Regions from separate parts of the Embleya australiensis genome, predicted to be linked through region 2. Evidence: riboswitches for the same ligand, from Rfam matches in the RefSeq annotation. Region 2 holds a riboswitch; the other holds the start of a gene.
What was found. Region 2 has a riboswitch for glycine ahead of gcvT (glycine cleavage system aminomethyltransferase GcvT). Riboswitches for the same ligand answer to the same signal wherever they lie in the genome.
Positions count from the first base shown of each region.

Region 1: linked by a shared signal. The riboswitch ahead of gcvP (aminomethyl-transferring glycine dehydrogenase) and the one ahead of gcvT (glycine cleavage system aminomethyltransferase GcvT) in region 2 are both predicted to bind glycine.

Region 1 is NZ_CP182422.1:690,757-700,424, reverse strand. Features, by position in the region: gene ACMXN5_RS02965 (DUF881 domain-containing protein) at 1-567, shown strand, start outside; gene gcvH (glycine cleavage system protein GcvH) at 642-1,028, shown strand; gene ACMXN5_RS02955 (FHA domain-containing protein) at 1,408-1,926, shown strand; gene ftsR (transcriptional regulator FtsR) at 1,923-2,684, shown strand; gene ACMXN5_RS02945 (bifunctional nuclease family protein) at 2,846-3,319, shown strand; gene ACMXN5_RS02940 (MerR family transcriptional regulator) at 3,688-4,302, shown strand; gene ACMXN5_RS02935 (SanA/YdcF family protein) at 4,351-5,037, shown strand; gene ACMXN5_RS02930 (DNA polymerase IV) at 5,132-6,541, shown strand; glycine riboswitch at 6,613-6,710, shown strand; gene gcvP (aminomethyl-transferring glycine dehydrogenase) at 6,910-9,668, shown strand, end outside.
Region 2 is NZ_CP182422.1:5,054,716-5,064,383, reverse strand. Features, by position in the region: gene ACMXN5_RS22080 (enhanced serine sensitivity protein SseB C-terminal domain-containing protein) at 161-889, opposite strand; gene ACMXN5_RS22075 (enhanced serine sensitivity protein SseB) at 948-1,664, opposite strand; gene ACMXN5_RS22070 (AAA family ATPase) at 1,695-2,426, opposite strand; glycine riboswitch at 2,570-2,663, shown strand; glycine riboswitch at 2,664-2,780, shown strand; gene gcvT (glycine cleavage system aminomethyltransferase GcvT) at 2,994-4,094, shown strand; gene gcvH (glycine cleavage system protein GcvH) at 4,179-4,553, shown strand; gene glyA (serine hydroxymethyltransferase) at 4,550-5,854, shown strand; gene ACMXN5_RS22050 (enoyl-CoA hydratase/isomerase family protein) at 5,958-6,731, opposite strand; gene ACMXN5_RS22045 (L,D-transpeptidase) at 6,843-8,114, opposite strand; gene ACMXN5_RS22040 (NAD(P)H-binding protein) at 8,321-8,773, opposite strand; gene ACMXN5_RS22035 (hypothetical protein) at 9,220-9,549, shown strand.

The DNA.
Region 1 (9,668 bases), 4.4 Mb from region 2:
CGGGTGCTGGACGAACTCAACGCGCGCACACGGCGGTTGGAGGACGAGAAGCATCGCCTGGAGAACAGCCGCACACAGCTGCAGAGCAGCAACGACCGGGTCCAGGAGGCCCGGCAGCAGAACGCGGCCAAGGCGGACGCCCTGGGCGTGCTGGCGGGCACCGTCAAGGCGAGCGGGCCCGGCATCACGCTGACGATCACCGATCCGCAGCGCCAGGTCACCGGCGACGTGCTGCTCGACACGCTCCAGGAACTGCGCGCGGCGGGCGCCGAGGTGATCCAGATCAACGATGTCCGCGTGGTGGCCGGTACCTGGTTCAATGGCACGCCGCCCGGCGACATCCTGATCGACGACGTCAAGGTGCTGCCGCCGTACGTGTTCAAGGTGATCGGCAATCCGCAGGATCTCCAGCCCGCGCTGAACATCCCCGGAGGCGTGGTGAAGACGCTGGAGAAGAAGCAGGCGGGGGCCATCGTCACCCCCTCGCAGGACGTGCAGATCGACGCCTTGCGGCCTGCGAACAAGCCTGGTTACGCTCGCTCGGCACCGGGCGCCGGTAACGGGTGAGCACACCTGACAGAATCAGTCCGCCGGTCGCCGTCGGTGCATCACTCATCAGGCAAGAAGGGCAGGCTGTCCGCATGTACCCCGCAGATCTCGCGTACACGACGGAGCACGAATGGGTGCGCGTCATGGAAGAGATCTCCGGGACGGTGCGGATCGGCATCACCGAATACGCGCAGGACGCGCTCGGTGACATCGTCTACGTCACGCTGCCGCCGGTCGGCACCCGCGTCGTGGCCGGAGAGCCCTGCGGCGAACTGGAATCGACCAAGAGTGTCAGCGACCTCTTCGCACCGCTCGACGGCGTCGTGACCACCGTCAACGACGCACTCGACGGCGCACCGGAGTTGGTCAACTCCGATCCCTACGGCGATGGTTGGATGTTCGAGGTGCGCCTCGACGACCCCGCCGCCCCGGCCGCGCTCTTGGACGCGGCCGCCTACCAGAACAGCCTGGGCTCCTGACGGCCCGGCGAAGCGGTAGGCAGTCCATCACCACGACCCACTCCTCCTGCCCCACGGGCGGGCCAGGTTCTCTCGGGGAGGTTCGCCCGTGAAGTTGTTCGCGAAATTGTTCGGTCGTTCCCGTCGCTCCGGCGACGCGCCGGCTGCCGATGCGGGAAGGTCCGGCAATCCGCCGGCCGCCCCGCCGACGATGCCGCCGGGTTCCCCCTACGGGGCCTCCACCGGCGCGTCGCCCGCTCCCGCCCCCGCCCCTCGGATGGGCGAATCCGACGCCACCGCCGGGCATGTCGCTGTTGACCAGGAACACACGGCGCGCATAAGTTTCGGACAACTCTCGACCGAAGGTCGAGGTTCGACCGGGACGGGTCAGGAGGCCGACGTGGTCGTGTGCGGCACCTGTGGGCATCACAACCCGCCCGGCGGCCGGTTCTGCTCCAACTGCGGCGCGCGTCTGGGCGCCGGCGCCGAGCGGGCGTCGGAGCAGACCTCGACCATCTCGATCAGCGGCATCGAGGCGCTGGACGCGGAACCCGCGCCCCGCGAGATCCTGACCCCCGAGGCGCAGGCCGCGGTGGACGCGCTGCCGCCGGGGACCGCGCTCCTCGTGGTGCGCCGGGGCCCCAACTCCGGCAGCCGCTTCCTGCTCGACTCGGACCGCACCACGGCCGGTCGGCACCCGCAGAGCGACATCTTCCTCGACGACGTGACGGTCTCGCGCAAGCACGCCGAGTTCCGCCGCACCGCCGGGGGCTTCGCGGTCGCCGACGTGGGCAGCCTGAACGGCACCTACGTGGGCCGCGAGCGCATCGACGAGGTCCCGCTGACGCCGGGCGACGAGGTCCAGATCGGCAAGTACCGGCTGGTCTTCTTCCCGAGCAGGCAGGGGCTGATGGGGTGAGTCCGGCGGCGGCCGGATCGGTCTCCTCGAGCATCGGCGGGGTGTTGACCCTGTTGCGTCCCGAGTTCCCGGACATCAGCATCTCCAAGATCCGGTTCCTCGAGGCGGAAGGGCTCATCGAGCCGCAGCGGAGCCCGTCGGGCTACCGCAAGTTCGGCCCCGCCGACATCGAACGACTGCGCTACGTGCTGCGTGTGCAGCGCGACCGCTACCTGCCGCTGCGGGTGATCAAGGACCAGCTCGACGCGATGGATCGCGGGCTCGAACCGGCCGGCCCGACCCCGGCCGAATCCGAGCACCCCCGGAACGGGGACGGCGATCCCGGAGCGGCCGGCCGGGACGGGGGCACGGTGCTCCTCGACCGGCCGGGGCTGATCGCCGCGGCCGGCATCCAGGACGCGGACCTGGCCCGCCTGGAGGAGTTCGGCCTGATCCAGCCGCACCGCCCGCGCCCCGACGAGGCCGGTGCGGACGCGGCCGAGGAGGGTGTGGTCTACGACGGGGACGCGCTCGTGGTGGCCCGCCTGGTGGCCGCGCTGGGCCGCTACGGCGTCGAGCCGCGTCACCTGCGCCAGGCCAAGGCCGCGGCGGACCGCGAGGCCGCCCTGGTCGAGCAGATCGTCGCGCCGCTCCTGCACCGCAGGGGCGCCCGCGCGAAGGCGGGCGCCGAGGAGACCGTCCGCGACCTGCTGGCGCTCACCTCGCGCCTGCACACCGTCCTGGTCACCACCGCGCTCGCGCCACGCCTGGGCCGCTGACCGGCGCGCCCGCTCGGCGCCCTACCCCGGCGTACGGTCGCCGCCGGGCCCCGGACCCGCGCCGGCCCCCCGACGGCGCCACGAAGAAAAAACGACGAATCCCCGACCTATTCGGCCCCCGGGGATCGGTCACCGACAGTCGAGCGCGCTAGTGTGGCGATGTGAACGAGCTAGAGGTTGTGGGCGTCCGGGTGGAGATGCCCTCTAACCAGCCGATCGTGCTCCTACGGGAGACGGGGGGCGATCGTTATCTCCCCATCTGGATCGGCCCGGTAGAGGCGACGGCCATCGCGTTCGCCCAACAGGGCGTGGTACCCGCGCGTCCTCTGACGCACGATCTCTTCCGGGACGTGCTGGAGGCGTTGGGGCAGGAATTGACCCAGATCCGGATCACCGACCTGCGCGAGGGCGTGTTCTACGCCGAGCTGGTCTTCTCCGGCGGCGTGGAGGTCAGCGCGCGCCCGTCGGACGCGATCGCGCTCGCGCTGCGCACCGGGACGTCGATCGTGGGCAGCGACGCGGTCCTGGACGAGGCCGGCATCGTGATCCCCAACGAGCAGGAGGACGAGATCGAGAAGTTCAGGGAGTTCCTGAACGACATCTCGCCCGAGGACTTCGGCACCACGAGCCAATAGCCGGCCCGCTCCGGCCCGGCGCATCCTCGGAACCGTCGACCGACCCCCTCGCCTCCTCGGCGGCCGGGTCCCGGTCGGCGGTTCTTCGCGTCTCGGACCCGATCAGGGTCGATCGGTTTCGGGCAGAAGCGATCAGTGGCAAAGCCGGCAGACCTACCCGTGGACGCCGGGTTCAAACCACTCGTGCGAGCAGCGTCACTCGGCGTGCCGAACGCCCCGGTCGTTGACGCGCTGTTGGTGACTGCCTACCGTCGAAATCGACAGTTCCGGGATGACCCCTGCGCGTTGCACCTCGCCGCCTGCGGCCCGGGACTGAAAGAGACTCCTCGCGCCGTACCCGGGCGCGCGGGGACGAAAGGGAGGTCGGCGTGAGCAGCACCGGCGACATCACGGCGGCGGAGCGCGCCCGCACGGCACGTCCTCTGCCGGCGACCGACCCCGGTGCGGGCCTCCGGCGGCCGGACGTCGTCCCACCCGGCACTCCGTCGGAGGACGTGGGCTACCGTGGCCCGACCGCCTGTGCGGCGGCCGGCATCACCTACCGGCAACTCGACTACTGGGCCCGCACCGGCCTGGTCGAGCCCACGGTCCGCTCGGCCCACGGCCCGGGCACGCAGCGGCTGTACGGCTTCCGCGACATCCTCGTGCTGAAGATCGTCAAGCGGCTCCTGGACACCGGCGTCTCGCTGCAGAACATCCGGATCGCGGTCGCCCACCTGCGCGGACGCGGCATCGGCGACCTGGCCGGGATGACCCTGATGAGCGACGGGGCGAGCGTGTACGAGTGCACGTCCTACGACGAGGTCATCGACCTGGTCCAGGGCGGCCAGGGGGTCTTCGGCATCGCGGTGGGGGCGGTGTGGCGCGAGGTCGAGGGCTCGCTCGCGCAGCTCCAGGGCGAGCACACCGGCACCGGGGAGCCGACCCCGCAGGTCCATCCGGGCGACGAATTGGCCCGCAGGCGTCGAGATCGCGCGGTCTGAGCGGCGATACCGCCGGTGGGAACCGGTGCGCGGGGGCGGGACGTCCACGTGGATGTGCCCATTCGTCGCCCCACCCTGCCCCGCTCCCGGCGTGCCCAACGGCGCGGCTACCAGGCCGTCGTCCTGCTCACGGTGGCCGGACTGGCCCCGGTGACGGGGCTGCACCTGTACGCCGGGGACCGGGTGCGCCCGGTGGAACGGGTGCCCGCGCGCGACGTCACGATGGTGCTCGGCGCGGGCGTGCGGGGGGATCGGCCGTCGGATCTGCTGGCCCGCCGACTCGACGTGGCGCTGCGGCTGTACCGGGCCGGCAAGACCCGGGTGATCCTGGTCAGCGGCGATGGCGGCGACAACCGCTACGACGAGACCGGGGTGATGCGGCGCTACCTCGTCGAGCGCGGAGTCCCGGACAAACGCGTCGTGAGCGACGATTCGGGATTCTCCACCTGGGATTCCTGCGCCCGGGCGAAGCGGATCTACGGCATCGAGCGGATGATCGTGGTCACGCAGAGCTTCCATCTGCGGCGCGCGCTGGCGCTGTGCAAGGCCGCCGGCATCGATGCCTACGGTGTTCCGGACCGATCCCTGACGTGGGGCCACATCGGACCCACCGTGTACGGAACCGGTCGCGAGGTGCTCGCCGCGATCAAGGCGACCGGAACGATCGTGTTCAAGCCGGACCCCCGGGTGACCGCCCGCCCCAGCGACGCGATCCGGCGCGCCCTGGAGGACTGACCGCGGGGGCGACCGCCCGCCCGGCGTCTCGCTGCGGCGCGCCCGAACGACCGTTCACCGGGGATGTCGGACCGGTGCGTCATGATTGCGCGGTGTGAGACAGGCGCCGGGCATCCTCCACCTCGACATGGACGCGTTCTACGCGTCGGTCGAGCAGGTCGCCAAGCCCAGCCTGGCCGGCAAGGCGGTGATCGTGGGCGGCATCGGCGCCCGGGGTGTCGTGGCCACCGCCTCCTACGAGGCCCGGGTCTTCGGCGTACGCTCCGCGATGTCCATCGGCGAGGCCCGCCGGCGCTGCCCCAACGCCGCCTTCCTCAGCCCCCGCTTCGGCCTCTACCGGCAGGTCAGCGACACCGTGATGGAACTGCTGCACCGGCTGTCCCCGCTGGTCGAACCGCTCAGCCTGGACGAGGCGTTCATCGACCTGGACGCGGGCCCGCACGGCGGCGCCCTGGACACCGCCCGGGTCACCGAGATCGCCGTGCGCCTGCGCGCCGACATCCACGCCGCCACCGGCCTGACCTGCTCGGTCGGCGCGGCCACCTCCAAACTGCTGGCCAAGATCGCCTCCGAGGCGGACAAGCCCGACGGGTTGTGCGTGGTAGTGCCCGGCACCGAACGGGCGATGCTCGACCCGCTCCCGGTGCGCGCGCTGCCCGGGGTGGGCCCGGCCACCGGCGACGTGCTGCGCCGGGCCGGCCTGGACACCGTCGCCGACCTGGCCGCGGTGGACGAGAGCGAACTGGTACGCCTGCTCGGCCAGGCGCACGGACACGGCCTGCACGTCCTGGCCGCGGGCCTGGACGCGCGCCCGGTGGTGGCCGACCGGGACGCCAAGTCGGTGTCGGTCGAGGACACCTTCGCCACCGATCTGGTCGACCGCGAGCGGATCACCAGGGAATTGGACCGCCTCTCGATCCGCTGCGTGGAGCGGCTGCGCGCGGCCGGCCGCTCCGGCCGCACCATCGTGTTGAAGCTGCGCCGCTACGACTTCAGCACGCTCACCCGCTCGGAGACGCTGCGCGGCCCCACCGACGACCCGGGCGTGGTGCGCGAGACGATCCGCCGCCTGGCCGCCCAGGTGGACGTCACCGGCGGAGTGCGGCTGCTGGGGGTGGGCGTCAGCGGCTTGGCCGACTTCGCCCAGCAGGACCTGTTCGGCGCCGCCGACACGCCGGCGGAGGAGCCGGAGGACGACGACGCGGGGCCGGCGGGGGAGGAGCCCGCCGAGGCCGGCCCCGAGCGGGTCTCCTGGTCTCCGGGCCAGGACGTGGTCCATGAGGACTTCGGCCCCGGCTGGGTCCAGGGCAGCGGCGTCGGCCGCGTCACGGTGCGCTTCGAGGTCCCGGGCGGAAAGCCGGGCCGGGTACGCACGTTCGCCCTCGCCGACCCGGCGCTGCGACCGGGGGAGCCGCTGCCCCTGCCGGGCACGGGCGACGCGGACGACCGGCCCGCCGGACCCGCCGACCCCGGCCCGCCGCCTCCGCCGCCCCCGTCGACCTGACAACCCGCACCCCTCCGGCCTGGCGTCCCGTCCGCATCCGATGCCACGCTGATACCGTTGAAGCCGCCCATTACGTTCGCGCGGGAGAGTTCTCGTGTTCGTCCGCACGAGGCGCCGAAGGAGCAACTCCTCCCCGGAATCTCTCAGGCACCCGTACCGCGTGGTCGTGGGCACTCTGGAAAGCAGGATCCGCACGTGGCTCGCCGAGTCGGGTCGGATCCTCGCCGACGGTGCAAATCGCGTTCGTGGGACCGGCCCCGCCGGTGTTCCGGGCGGGGTGAAGCTCTCAGGTACCGATGACAGAGGGGGAGGCCGGTGGGCGCGCGACCCGCGTGTCCGTCCAGGAGCGATCCAGGAGGCCTTTCGCGATGACACCGCGCACCCCTGCCCCGACGCGTGCTCACGCCGTACTCCCCTCCGGCCCCGGCTCGTTGACCGGCCTGGAGGCCGCGTCGCCGTTCACCGGCCGGCACATCGGTCCGGACACCGACGAACAGGCGAAGATGCTCGCCGCGATCGGTTACGGGTCCCTGGACGAGCTGACCGACGCGGCGGTGCCCGCCGCGATCCGCGCGCTCGCGGGCTTCGAGTTGCCGGCCGCCCGCACCGAGGCCGAGGTGCTGGCCGAACTGCGCGAGCTGGCCTCCCGCAACACCGTGCTGACCTCGATGATCGGGCTCGGCTACCACGGCACGTTCACCCCGCCGGTGATCACCCGCAACGTGCTGGAGAACCCGGCCTGGTACACCGCCTACACGCCCTACCAGCCGGAGATCTCCCAGGGCCGGTTGGAGGCGCTGCTCAACTTCCAGACCGTGGTCACCGACCTGACCGGCCTGGACGTGGCCGGCGCCTCGCTGCTCGACGAGTCCACCGCCGCCGCCGAGGCGATGACGCTGGCCCGCCGGGCGGGCCGGGCCAAGAGCGACGTGTTCGTCGTGGACGCGGCCACGCTGCCGCAGACCATCGCCGTGGTGCGCACGCGCGCGCGGGCGCTGGGCATCGAGGTCGTGGTCGCCGACACCGCCGACGGGCTGCCCGAGGGCGGCTGCTTCGGGGTGCTGCTCCAGTACCCGGGCACCGACGGTCTTGTTCGCGACCTGACCCCGGTGATCGAGGCCGCGCACGCGCAGGGCGCGCTGGTGGCGGTCGCCGCCGACCTGCTCGCGCTCACCGTGCTGCGCGCGCCCGGCGCGATGGGCGCCGACATCGCGGTCGGCACCACCCAGCGGTTCGGGGTCCCGATGGCCTTCGGCGGCCCGCACGCGGGCTACCTGGCGGTCCGCGAGAAGCTGACCCGCAGCATGCCGGGCCGCTTGGTGGGGGTGTCGGTGGACGCCGACGGCGCGCCCGCTTACCGGCTCGCGCTGCAGACCCGCGAGCAGCACATCCGCCGGGAGAAGGCGACCAGCAACATCTGCACCGCCCAGGTGCTGCTCGCGGTGATGGCCGGGATGTACGCGGTCTACCACGGGCCGGACGGGCTCGCCTCGATCGCGCGCCGCACGCACCGCTACGCGGCCGTGCTGGCGGGCGGGCTGCGGGCCGGCGGTGTCGAGGTGGTGCACGGCGACTTCTTCGACACGGTCACCGCCCGGGTGCCGGGTCGGGCCGAGCAGGTGCTCGCGGCGGCCCGCGCGGCCGGCGTCAACCTGCGGCCGGTGGACGCGGACCACGTGGCGATCACGTGTGACGAGACCACGCTGCGGGCGCACGTCGAGGCGGTCTGGGGCGCGTTCGGGGTGAGCGGCGACGTGGCCGGGCTCGACGCCGAGACCGCCGACGCGCTGCCCTCGGGGCTGCTGCGCGACACCGAGTTCCTGACCCACCCGGTCTTCCACACGCACCGCTCCGAGACCGACATGCTGCGCTACCTGCGTCGGCTCGCGGACAAGGACTACGCGCTGGACCGGGGCATGATCCCGCTCGGCTCGTGCACGATGAAGCTCAACGCCACGGTCGAGATGGAGCCGGTCACCTGGCCCGAGTTCGCGAACATGCACCCCTTCGCGCCGGTCGACCAGGCGGCGGGCTACCTGGAGTTGATCGACGGGCTGGCCGACTCGCTGGCCCGGATCACCGGCTACGCCAAGGTCTCACTCCAGCCCAACGCCGGCTCCCAGGGCGAACTCGCCGGGCTGCTCGCGGTCCGCGCGTACCACCACGCCAACGGCGACACCGCGCGCGACGTGTGCCTGATCCCCTCCTCCGCGCACGGCACCAACGCGGCCAGCGCGGTGATGGCGGGGATGCGCGTGGTGGTGGTCAAGACCGGTGAGAACGGCGACGTGGACCTGGCCGACCTGCACGCGAAGATCGAGCAGTACCGGGACACGCTCGCGGTGCTGATGGTGACCTATCCGTCCACGCACGGCGTGTTCGAGGAGGGCATCGAGCAGGTGTGCGCGGCGATCCACGAGGCCGGCGGCCAGGTGTACGTGGACGGCGCGAACCTGAACGCGCTGGTCGGCCTGGCCCAGCCCGGCGGCGCGATCGGCGCCGACGTGTCGCACCTGAACCTGCACAAGACCTTCTGCATCCCGCACGGCGGCGGCGGCCCCGGCGTCGGCCCGGTCGCGGTGCGCGCGCACCTGGCGCCGTATCTGCCCAACCACCCGCTCCAGCCCACCGCGGGCCCGGAGACGGGCGTGGGACCGATCTCGGCGGCCCCGTGGGGCTCCGCGGCGATCCTGCCGATCCCGTGGACCTACCTGCGCCTGATGGGCCCGGAGGGGCTCAAGGAGGCCACCCAGGTGGCCGTGCTCGGCGCCAACTACATCGCCAGGCGGCTCGCGCCGCACTTCCCGGTGCTCTACACCGGCCCGAACGACCTGGTCGCCCACGAGTGCATCATCGACCTGCGCGGGATCACCAAGGCCACCGGCGTCAGCGTGGACGACGTGGCCAAGCGACTGATCGACTACGGGTTCCACGCGCCGACGATGTCCTTCCCGGTGCCGGGCACGCTGATGATCGAGCCGACCGAGAGCGAGAACCTGCACGAGATCGACCGGTTCTGCGACGCGATGATCGCGATCAAGGGCGAGATCGACCGGGTCGCCTCGGGTGACCTGCCGGCCGACGACAACCCGCTGGCGAACGCCCCGCACACCGCCGCGCTGCTGGC
Region 2 (9,668 bases):
AGGCAGCGGTTGATGACGTGACGTCAGTTTTTTGGGGGCATCACTGCCTGTTGCCCCGGCTCGCCACGTTCCGCCGATCTTCGCTCACTGCGCGTGGCGTGTGCCCGCGGCGGCCATGTGAATCACCGTGCGGGACGGGCGCCTTCGTCGAGCATGTCGATCACCCGCCGTGGCGGGCGGCCTCGTCGAGCATGTCGATGCCGATGAACGGCCGGGTGTGCTCGCGCATCCACGCGGCGATCGGGTCGAAGGGGTCGTCGAGCGCGACCGAGGAGAGCGTCAGACCGGGCGGCGCGGCGGCCGACGCGCGGGCCATCGCGTCGCGCATGCGCTGCATCGTGGCGGGCTGATTGTCCGTCAGGCGCAGCCCGATCACGAGGCGTTCGGGGCCGACGGTGGGGCGCACCCAGGCCCGGTGGGCGGCGCGCACCACCTGGGTCTGGAACAGCTGACCGCCGAGCAGGGAGTAGAACGCCGGGTCCCACAGGGTGGGTTCGCCGACCGCCAGGGGGCCGGCCATCAGTCGGTCCAGGCCGCCGACGATGCGGCGCAGGTCGAGGTAGGGCACGCCGACGCCACCGCCCTGGGCGTGCGGATTCAGCCACAGACCCCAGCGGTCGGTGTACAGCGAGGACGCGATCTCGGGGACCGGACAGATCTCGAACGAGCGGTCCCAGCCACTGAGACGCAGCTGTTCCTCGGACGTGAACGCCGGCGCGTAGCGCCATCCGGCCACGTCCATGTTCCCGTACTGCGCGTCCGGGCTGCCGGGTTGCCCCTGCCACAACAACATCCACACGGGCGCGCCGACGAGCGCTTGCAGCAACCGCTCGTAGGCGTCGTAGCGCCCGGGGGCCACCTGGCTCAACGCCTGCTCGACCTGGTTCACGACGTCCTCCCCGAACCCCATGTTTTTCGACACCGGTGCCGGCCGCGGCCGGACGGGCTCAGCGCTGGTCGGCCCGCAGATAGAACGGCTGCGTCCGCTCCAGCATCCAGTCCCCCACAGGATCCTGCGCCACGTCCAGAAGCACCACGTTGACCGGCCACGGGCACGCGGCGCGGCCGAGCGCACGCTCCAGGGCGCCGATCGCGGCCAGCCGGTCCTCCTCCTGCCACCGGTCCAGTTCGACGCCGACGAACAGGACCGGCGGATCGGACTCGACCTCGCCCAGGCCGCGCCGGGCGCTGAGCACCACGGGGACGTGGATGAACTCGGCGGCGGCGGCGATCAGGAAGTCCATCGGCTCCTGGTCGGGCTCGTACAACCGCACCCGTGCGCCGCGGCGGCCCGCGCCGGGCAGCCGGGCCAGCTCCAGCACACCCGGCGGCGGGATCGGGATGCCCACCTCGCCGCCCGGGTTGACCACGATGCCGATGTGCGGCGGCAGCCCTCGGGCGAACTCGCGCATCGGCGCCACGGTGCCCGCCATCGGCCCCGCGAGCCGGCGGAACTGCTCCTCCGAGGAGAACACGGGCACATACGGCCGACCGTCGATCTCGGCGGTGGGCAGGGTCAGTTCGGTGTCGGCGGCGCTGCCCCCCTCGGGCAGCGGCACCCACACGTCCGCCTCGGCGAGGGCCTCGAACAGGGCCTCGGCCCGGGACGGGTCGCGCATCGCCGCGACGAGCGCGCTCTCCACGGGATTGGCCGGGAACGGCATGGTGGTGCTCCTCTTGGTGTCCGGCGCAGTTTACGACTTGTCCGCATCCCGCCGTCGGGACTGTCCGGGTAGGGGGTCTGCGAAAACGATCCGGCGCAGCTGCCGCGCGGCCGGGCGGTCGAGCAGTACACACGAGGTGAAGCCGCCCGGGGCGGAGGCGAGGGCGGGTCCGGCGTCCAGCCACGGGGCGAGCCGGGCGAGCAGCGCGCGCCATTCCCGGTGGTGTCGGGCGAACACCGCGGTGGACACTCCGCGACCGCGCGCACGTTGGCCGGAAAGCGCCTGATGGGCCGTGACGTCAAGGAGCAGCGCGTGTGCCGGGATGCCGCGCCGCCGGGCCGCGCGCACCAGTACCCGGCGCAGGATCGGATTGCGGCCGCTGTCGTGCACCACCACCGCTCCGGGGCCGCGCAGCGCCCGGGCCACCTCGCCGTAGTGCGACAGCCGCACCAGCGGCCGGTAGGCCCGGTACGGCAGCCGCCCCACCCGCAGCGCCCAGCGGGCCCGGACCAGATCGGCGTCCAGGACCGCGACCGAGGGCCCGGCGGCGACCACCCGGGCCAGGAGCGTGCTCTTGCCCGCGCCCGGCAGGCCGGTCACCACGAGCACGCACGAGGCCGGATAGGACAGCACGTCCACCCGCCGGACCCCGTCCCGCTCCCCCTCCCGATGCCGCTCCTCCCGCAGGTCGTGCACGGACCGGGGGATCAACATGCCGCCCACCGCGGCGCCGGTATGCGCCCCCGCCGAATCCGTCTCCACGAATCCTCCCCTGATGTCCCGAACCCTCGTGCCCTGCGCATGGTGTCGCACCGAGGGCGCGAGCGGGCGCCGGCGCTCCCCCGGCACCGGCGGGGGATTGACGACACGCGCTAGCATGCCGGGCACAACCTCATAACGGCCGTCGACCCCACGCGGAAGAGTCCTCGCCATCGAGCGGGGCGCCGAAGGAGCAACTCCTCCCCGGAATCTCTCAGGCACCGATACCGCATGGGTCAGGCACTTCTGGAAAGCAGGCGCACCGTCGGTGCGGCTCACCCACGGTGCAAATCCCGGCCCGACGCGGCAGCGGCGGACGGGATGAAGCTCTCAGGTTCCGATGACAGAAGGGGAGGGCACCCCACTTTTCGACCGACTTTGGCCGAAAAGGGCTGAACGCCATGGCAGGGAGCCCCCTTTGTCCTCGAATTCGTTCTCGTACGGGCCGCAGCACCCGTCACCTTTCGTCGCACCTCGGGCCCGCGCCCGGGTCCGCGCCGTCCGGCATGCCCCGGACCGGTCCGCGCCCGCCGGGGGCTTCCGCCGGCGTCCCTTCGAAGGAGTCTTCGCATGACCACCGACCGCCGGACCCCGCTCGACGCCGTGCACGACGCGCTCGGGGCCACGATGACCGACTTCGCCGGGTGGCGGATGCCGCTGCGGTACGGAAGCGAGCGGGACGAGCACACCGCGGTGCGCACCACGGCCGGCCTGTTCGACCTCACCCATATGGGCGAGATCGAGGTCACCGGCCCGGAGGCCGCCCGCGCGCTCGACCACGCCCTGGTCGGTTTCGTCTCGAAGATCGGGATCGACCGCGCCCGGTACACGATGATCTGCACCGAGGAGGGCGGCATCGTCGACGACCTGATCGTGTACCGCCTCGGCGAAGAGCACTTCGTGGTGGTGGCCAACGCGTCCAACGCCGACGTGGTGGCGGGCAGCCTGAAGTACCGCGCGAGCGACTTCGACGCGACGGTGCGCGACGCGTCCGAGGAGTACACGCTGCTCGCCGTGCAGGGGCCCGCGTCGACGGAGATCGTCGGTTCGCTGACCGACGCCGACCTGCCCGCGCTCAAGTACTACGCGATCCTGCGCACCGAGGTCGCGGGCGTGCCCGTGCTGCTCGCCCGCACCGGCTACACCGGCGAGGACGGCTTCGAGCTGTTCGCCGCGCCCGGCGACGCGGTCGCGCTGTGGGACGCGCTGCTGGCCGCGGGCAAGCCGCACGGCTTGGTGCCGGCCGGCCTGTCCTGCCGGGACACGCTGCGCCTGGAGGCGGGCATGCCGCTGTACGGCCACGAGCTGACCCGGGACACCACGCCGTACGAGGCCAACCTGGGCCGGGTGGTCCGGCTGGACAAGCCCGAGGACTTCGTCGGCCGCGAGGCGCTGGCCGCGGCGGAGGCGGACGTGCGCCGCACGCTGGTCGGGCTGACCTCGCCGGGCAAGCGGGTCCCGCGCGCGGGCTACCCGGTGGTGGACGCGGACAGCGGCGAGCGGGTCGGCGAGGTCACCTCCGGCGCGCCGTCGCCGACGCTCGGCATGCCGATCGCGATGGCCTACGTGGCGGTGGAGCGGGCCGAACCGGGCACCCGGCTGGCGGTGGACATCCGCGGCAAGGCCGAGCCGGTCGAGGTGGTGGCGCTGCCGTTCTACAAGCGCGGCTGAGCCGAACCCTTCCCTATATCACCGGAAAACGTCCCAAATCATCCTGAGGGACGGACTTACCTCATTCGAATGGAGAATGGACCCGTGCACGCACCCCAGCACCTGCGCTACAGCAAGGAACACGAGTGGCTCGACGAGGCGGCCTCCCCCGCCGTCGTGGGCATCACCCAACACGCGGCCGAGGCGCTCGGCGACGTGGTGTTCGTTGAGCTTCCCGAGGTCGGCCGGGTGGTCGTCGCCGGTGAGCCGTGCGGCGAGCTGGAGTCCACGAAGTCGGTCAGCGACATGTACGCGCCGGTCTCCGGCGAGGTCGTCGAGATAAACGACGCCGTCGTCGAGGACCCGGCCCTGGTGAACTCCGACCCCTTCGGGGCGGGCTGGCTGTTCAAGGTGCGCATCGACGGCGAGGCCGAGGGCCTGCTGTCGGCCGACGAATACGCCGCGTTCTGCGGCGAATGATCGAGATCGACCCGATCGAGGAGCTGACAACCGTGACGATCCTGGACCGTCCCCTGGGCGAGGTGGACCCGCAGGTCGCCGCCGCCGTCGCCGACGAGCTGCACCGCCAGCAGAACACCCTGGAGATGATCGCCTCCGAGAACTTCGCCCCCGTGGCGGTGCTGGAGGCGCAGGGCTCCGTTCTCACCAACAAGTACGCCGAGGGCTACCCCGGCCGGCGCTACTACGGCGGCTGCGAGCACGTCGACGTGGTCGAGCAGCTCGCCATCGACCGGGTCAAGGAGCTGTTCGGCGCCGAGGCCGCCAACGTGCAGCCGCACTCGGGCGCGTCGGCCAACGCCGCCGCGATGTTCGCGCTGCTCTCCCCCGGCGACACGATCCTCGGCCTGGACCTGGCCCACGGCGGCCACCTCACCCACGGCATGCGGATCAACTTCTCCGGCAAGCTCTACAACGTGGTCGCCTACCACGTCGACGAAAAGACCCACCGCGTCGACATGGAGGAGGTCGAGCGGCTCGCCAAGGAGCACCGGCCGAAGCTGATCATCGCCGGCTGGTCGGCCTATCCCCGGCAGCTCGACTTCCCCGAGTTCCGCCGGATCGCCGACGAGGTCGGCGCCTTCCTGATGGTCGACATGGCGCACTTCGCCGGTCTGGTCGCCGCGGGCCTGCACCCCAGCCCCGTGCCGTACGCCGACGTGGTCACCACCACGACGCACAAGACCCTGGGCGGCCCGCGCGGCGGCGTGATCCTGTCCAAGGCGGAATACGCCAAGAAGATCAACTCGGCGGTCTTCCCGGGCCAGCAGGGCGGTCCCCTGGAGCACGTGATCGCGGGCAAGGCGGTGGCGTTCAAGGTCGCCGCCTCCGACGACTTCAAGGACCGCCAGAAGCGGACCCTGGAGGGCTCGGCCATCCTCGCCGAGCGGCTGACCCGCAAGGACGTCACCGACGTGGGCATCACCGTGCTCACCGGCGGCACCGACGTGCACCTGGTCCTGGTCGACCTGCGCGACTCGGAGCTGGACGGGCAGCAGGGCGAGGACCGCCTGCACTCGATCGGCATCACGGTCAACCGCAACGCGGTCCCGTTCGACCCGCGCCCGCCGATGGTCACCTCCGGCCTGCGGATCGGCACCCCGGCCCTGGCCACCCGCGGCTTCGGCAAGGCGGACTTCGAGGAGGTCGCCGACATCATCGCCGAGGCCCTGCTCCCCGACTTCGACGACACCCGCAAGGCCGCGCTCACCGCCCGGGTCACCACCCTGGCCGAAAAGCACCCGCTTTACCCGAACCTCTGATCCTGCGGATCGGGTTCGTCGACACGACGAAAACCGGGGCGCCGACTCGACACCTGCCGAGTCGGCGCCCCGTTTCGTCGCGGCCCCGCCGGGGTCGCCTCGGTCAGCGGCCGGAGAACTTGGGCTTTTCCTTGGCCACGAAGGCGCGCATGCCGGTGGTGCGGTCCTCGGTGGCGAACAGGGCGGTGAACTGGAGGCGTTCGATGTCCAGGCCCGTGTTCAGGTCGGTTTCGAGGCCGCGGTCGATGGACTCCTTCGCGGCGCGCAGGGCGTAGGCCGGGCCGTTGGCGAATTGCCCGGCCCACCTCACGGCCTCCGCGTAGACGTCCTCGGCCGGGACGACCCGGTCGACCAGGCCGATCGCGAGGGCCTCGTCGGCGGCGACGAAGCGGCCCGTGTAGATCAGGTCCTTGGCCTTGGACGGGCCGATCAGGCGGGGCAGGCGCTGGGTGCCGCCGGCGCCCGGGATGATGCCCAGCGTGATCTCGGGCTGGCCGAGCCTGGCGTTGTCGGCGCACACGCGCACGTCGGCGCACAGGGCCAACTCGCAACCGCCGCCGAGCGCGAAGCCGGTGATCGCGGCGACCACCGGTTTGGGGATCTCGGCGACGGCGGTGAACGCGGATTGCAGCGCGGCGCCCCGGTCGGCCATGTCCGTGTAGGTCATCTCGGCCATCTCCTTGATGTCCGCACCCGCCGCGAACACCTTCTCCCCGCCGTAGATCACCACGGCGCGCACGTCGGCCCGCTCACCCGCCTCCTGCGCCACCGCCCGCAGCTCCTCCTGGAGTTGCCGGTTCAGCGCGTTCATCGGCGGCCGGCTCAGCCGGATCGTGCCGACACCGTCGGCCACTTCCAGGTTCACGAATTCGCCCATGACGCTCTCCTCTGGTCAGCCCTGATGTGCCGATCCGACCATAGGCGTCGCCACCTCGGCGGGCGGTGAGCGGGGCCACGACATCCGCCGCGGCCCCGTCCGCCGGACGCCTCAGTGCGTGGGGGTCGTCGTGCCCTGCGTGGTGCCGGGCGTGCCGGTCGCGGTCCACTTGTCCCAGCTCAGGTTCCAGTCGGCGAAGCCGTTGTCGGCGTCGACCGTGCGCTCGTCGGAGCCGGAGATCTCGACCATGTCACCGGGGATCACCCGGTCGTACAGCCACTTGGCGTTCTCCTTGGTCATCGACACACACCCGTGGCTGGTGTTCTCGCTGCCGAAGACACTCGGGTCGGCCCAGTAGTTGCCGTGCACGAAGGTGCCCGAGGTGGTGACCCGCATCGCGAACGGCACGTCGTCGATGTCGTACTCGCTGCCCAGGCCCACCGTCTGCGAGTTCATCCGGGTCTTCTCGAACTTCTCGGTGATCGCCATCTTCCCGTTCCACGTGCTGTACTTCGGCGACTTGCCGGCCGTGATCGGGATGGTCTTGATCAACTGCTCGTTCTCGTAGACCTTCATGGTGTGCGCCTTCACGTCCACCATGGCGATCCGCTTGGTGGCGGCGACCTTGAAGCTGTAGCTCTTGAACTGGTTGGCGATCGCGCCGTTGCCCACGTCGACGCCGCGCAGGTTCAGGTTGACCTTCACATTCGTGCCGGGCGCCCAGTAGTCCCTGGGCCGGTAGTCCACCCGGGTGTTGTCGAACCAGTGCCAGGCGCCCTCCACCTTCGGCTCGACGTCGACCGACAGCGCCTTCTCCACCGCGGCCCGGTTCTTGACCGGGTAGTCGAAGGTCAGCGACACCGGGAAGCCGACTCCGACGGTGGCCCCGTCCTCGGGGCTGAAGCGCGCGGTGACCTTCTTGTCGCCGGAGAGCGTGTTGAACGTCGCCCGGGCCGTGGTCGGCGCGTTGTCGGCGTTGGTCGCGGTCGCGCTCACCGTGTACTTGCCGCCGAGGGTGAAGGCGACCTTGGGCTTCCAGGTCTTGCCGTCCGGGTCGAGCGTGCCGTCGACCGGCTCGTTCTGCGCGTTGACCACCTTGACCTCGCCGAGCTTCCCGCCGCCCACCACGATCGTGATCGGCGCCTGCGGGTCGATCGCGTTGGCACCGTCGGCCGGGGTGAGGGTGATCGACGCGGGATCCGCGCCCTTCTTCGAATCACCCTTGGTCGTGGTGCTGTTCGGGTCGCCGGGCTTCTTGCCGCCGTCGCCGCCGTCGTCCGAGCTACAGCCCGACACGAGCAGGAGCGCGCCGAGCAGCAGTGCGGGCACCACGCGCCATCGGGCCCGTGACCGCGTCGAGAGCGACTTCGATCCTGCTGACATGTACGGGCAGTCCCTTCATCCGGAGCCGGGTCGCGACCCGGCGGAGGCCGAAAGCCACATCCCACGTCTCATTCGACGAGCCGAACATCCGCCGCGGTTCCGCATTCCGGTCACGCGCGGGCAAATGAGGTGATCGGGGCGATCGTTGCCATCCTCGCGGACGACCGCGGGCCGCCTCGACCCGAAGCGCATCGCACCTCGATCCGTCATCCGGGCCGACGATCGGCCTCCACCAGGGTGCGAATCAGCGTCGGAGCCGCGAATCCGGGCCGATCCACGGCCTCGGCGGGAAACGGACGGACGATCAATTCGTACTCCCCGGGCGAAGAGGCGGTCGGAGGCTGTGGCAAGACCGTGACGATCCGCTGGACATCCGTACCCTCGACGGCCTCGAGAAACCATTCCCAGGTATCGGCGGGCGTCCCCCGCCCGTCGGGGCCACGATCGAGGTGCAGCACGGTGTGCGCGCCGGCGAGCACCGCGCCCAGTCGCAGCGGGTCGGACAGGTCGCTCACCGCGACCCGCACGCCCGCCGCGCGCAGCACACCGGCCGCGCCGCGATCGCGGACCGTGGCCCGTACCTCCCCACCGGACAGGGCGAGTTCGAGCGCGACGGCGCGACCCAGCGGCTGGTCGGCTCCGGTGACGACTACGGGCATGGCGGCAACCTTACTCAAACCCGACATTCGTGAAGCTCGGGTAAAGACGGGAGCGCACGTCTCGCCGCGCGGGCCCACGAATCGAGTTGAGGCACATTTCCGCGCTCCGCCGGTAGAGAACGCGCCGTCGGTCACGCGCTGTTCGTCGACAAATTAACCAAAATCGACAGAGTGGCCGAAACATTGCGCCGAATCGGCGGAAAATACCCCTCACCCGCAACCCTCCGTATCGGCGCTCGTTGGGGGTTCGGGGCTTCCATGTCACTCTCCCGAGGGAAGCCGGGCCGTACCGCTGGATTGTGCTCACCGTTTGCGACAGCTTGGTCACACGAAGTCGCCGTGGGGGTCGGATCGTTCGCCCCACACGACGGCCCGTGGCGTACCTGATGGCGCCTACCTGATGACACCCGGGCCCCGCCCGGATCCGCAATACACGGAGGATCCCCATGAACCGCAAGCTCGGCACCCTGGCCGTAGCTCCCCTCGCCGCCGGTCTGCTCTTCCTCGGTGCGGGCGCCGCGTGCGCCGACGGCGGCAACGGCACGCTCGGCGACAACGGCTCGAACGCGTCGACCACGACCTCCTCCACCACCAACAGCGGCAGCGGAAACGTCCTCGGCGGTGTCGACGGCAACTACAACGCCACCCAGCAGAGCGCGACCGGCGCGGGCGCCTCGAACCAGAACAACAACGCCGGGATCAAGGGCAACTCGGGCGTCGTGGTGATCAACCAGGGCAACGCCGACGTGCAGCACGCCTGGCACCCCTGGTTCTGAGTGGACCCGATCGGCTGCACCGACCCGGCCGATCGTCGCGCGCGGCGGCGGCATCCCTCGGGGGATGCCGCCGCCGCGGCGTGTACGTGTATGCGAGTGGGCCCGGCGGGAACATCCTG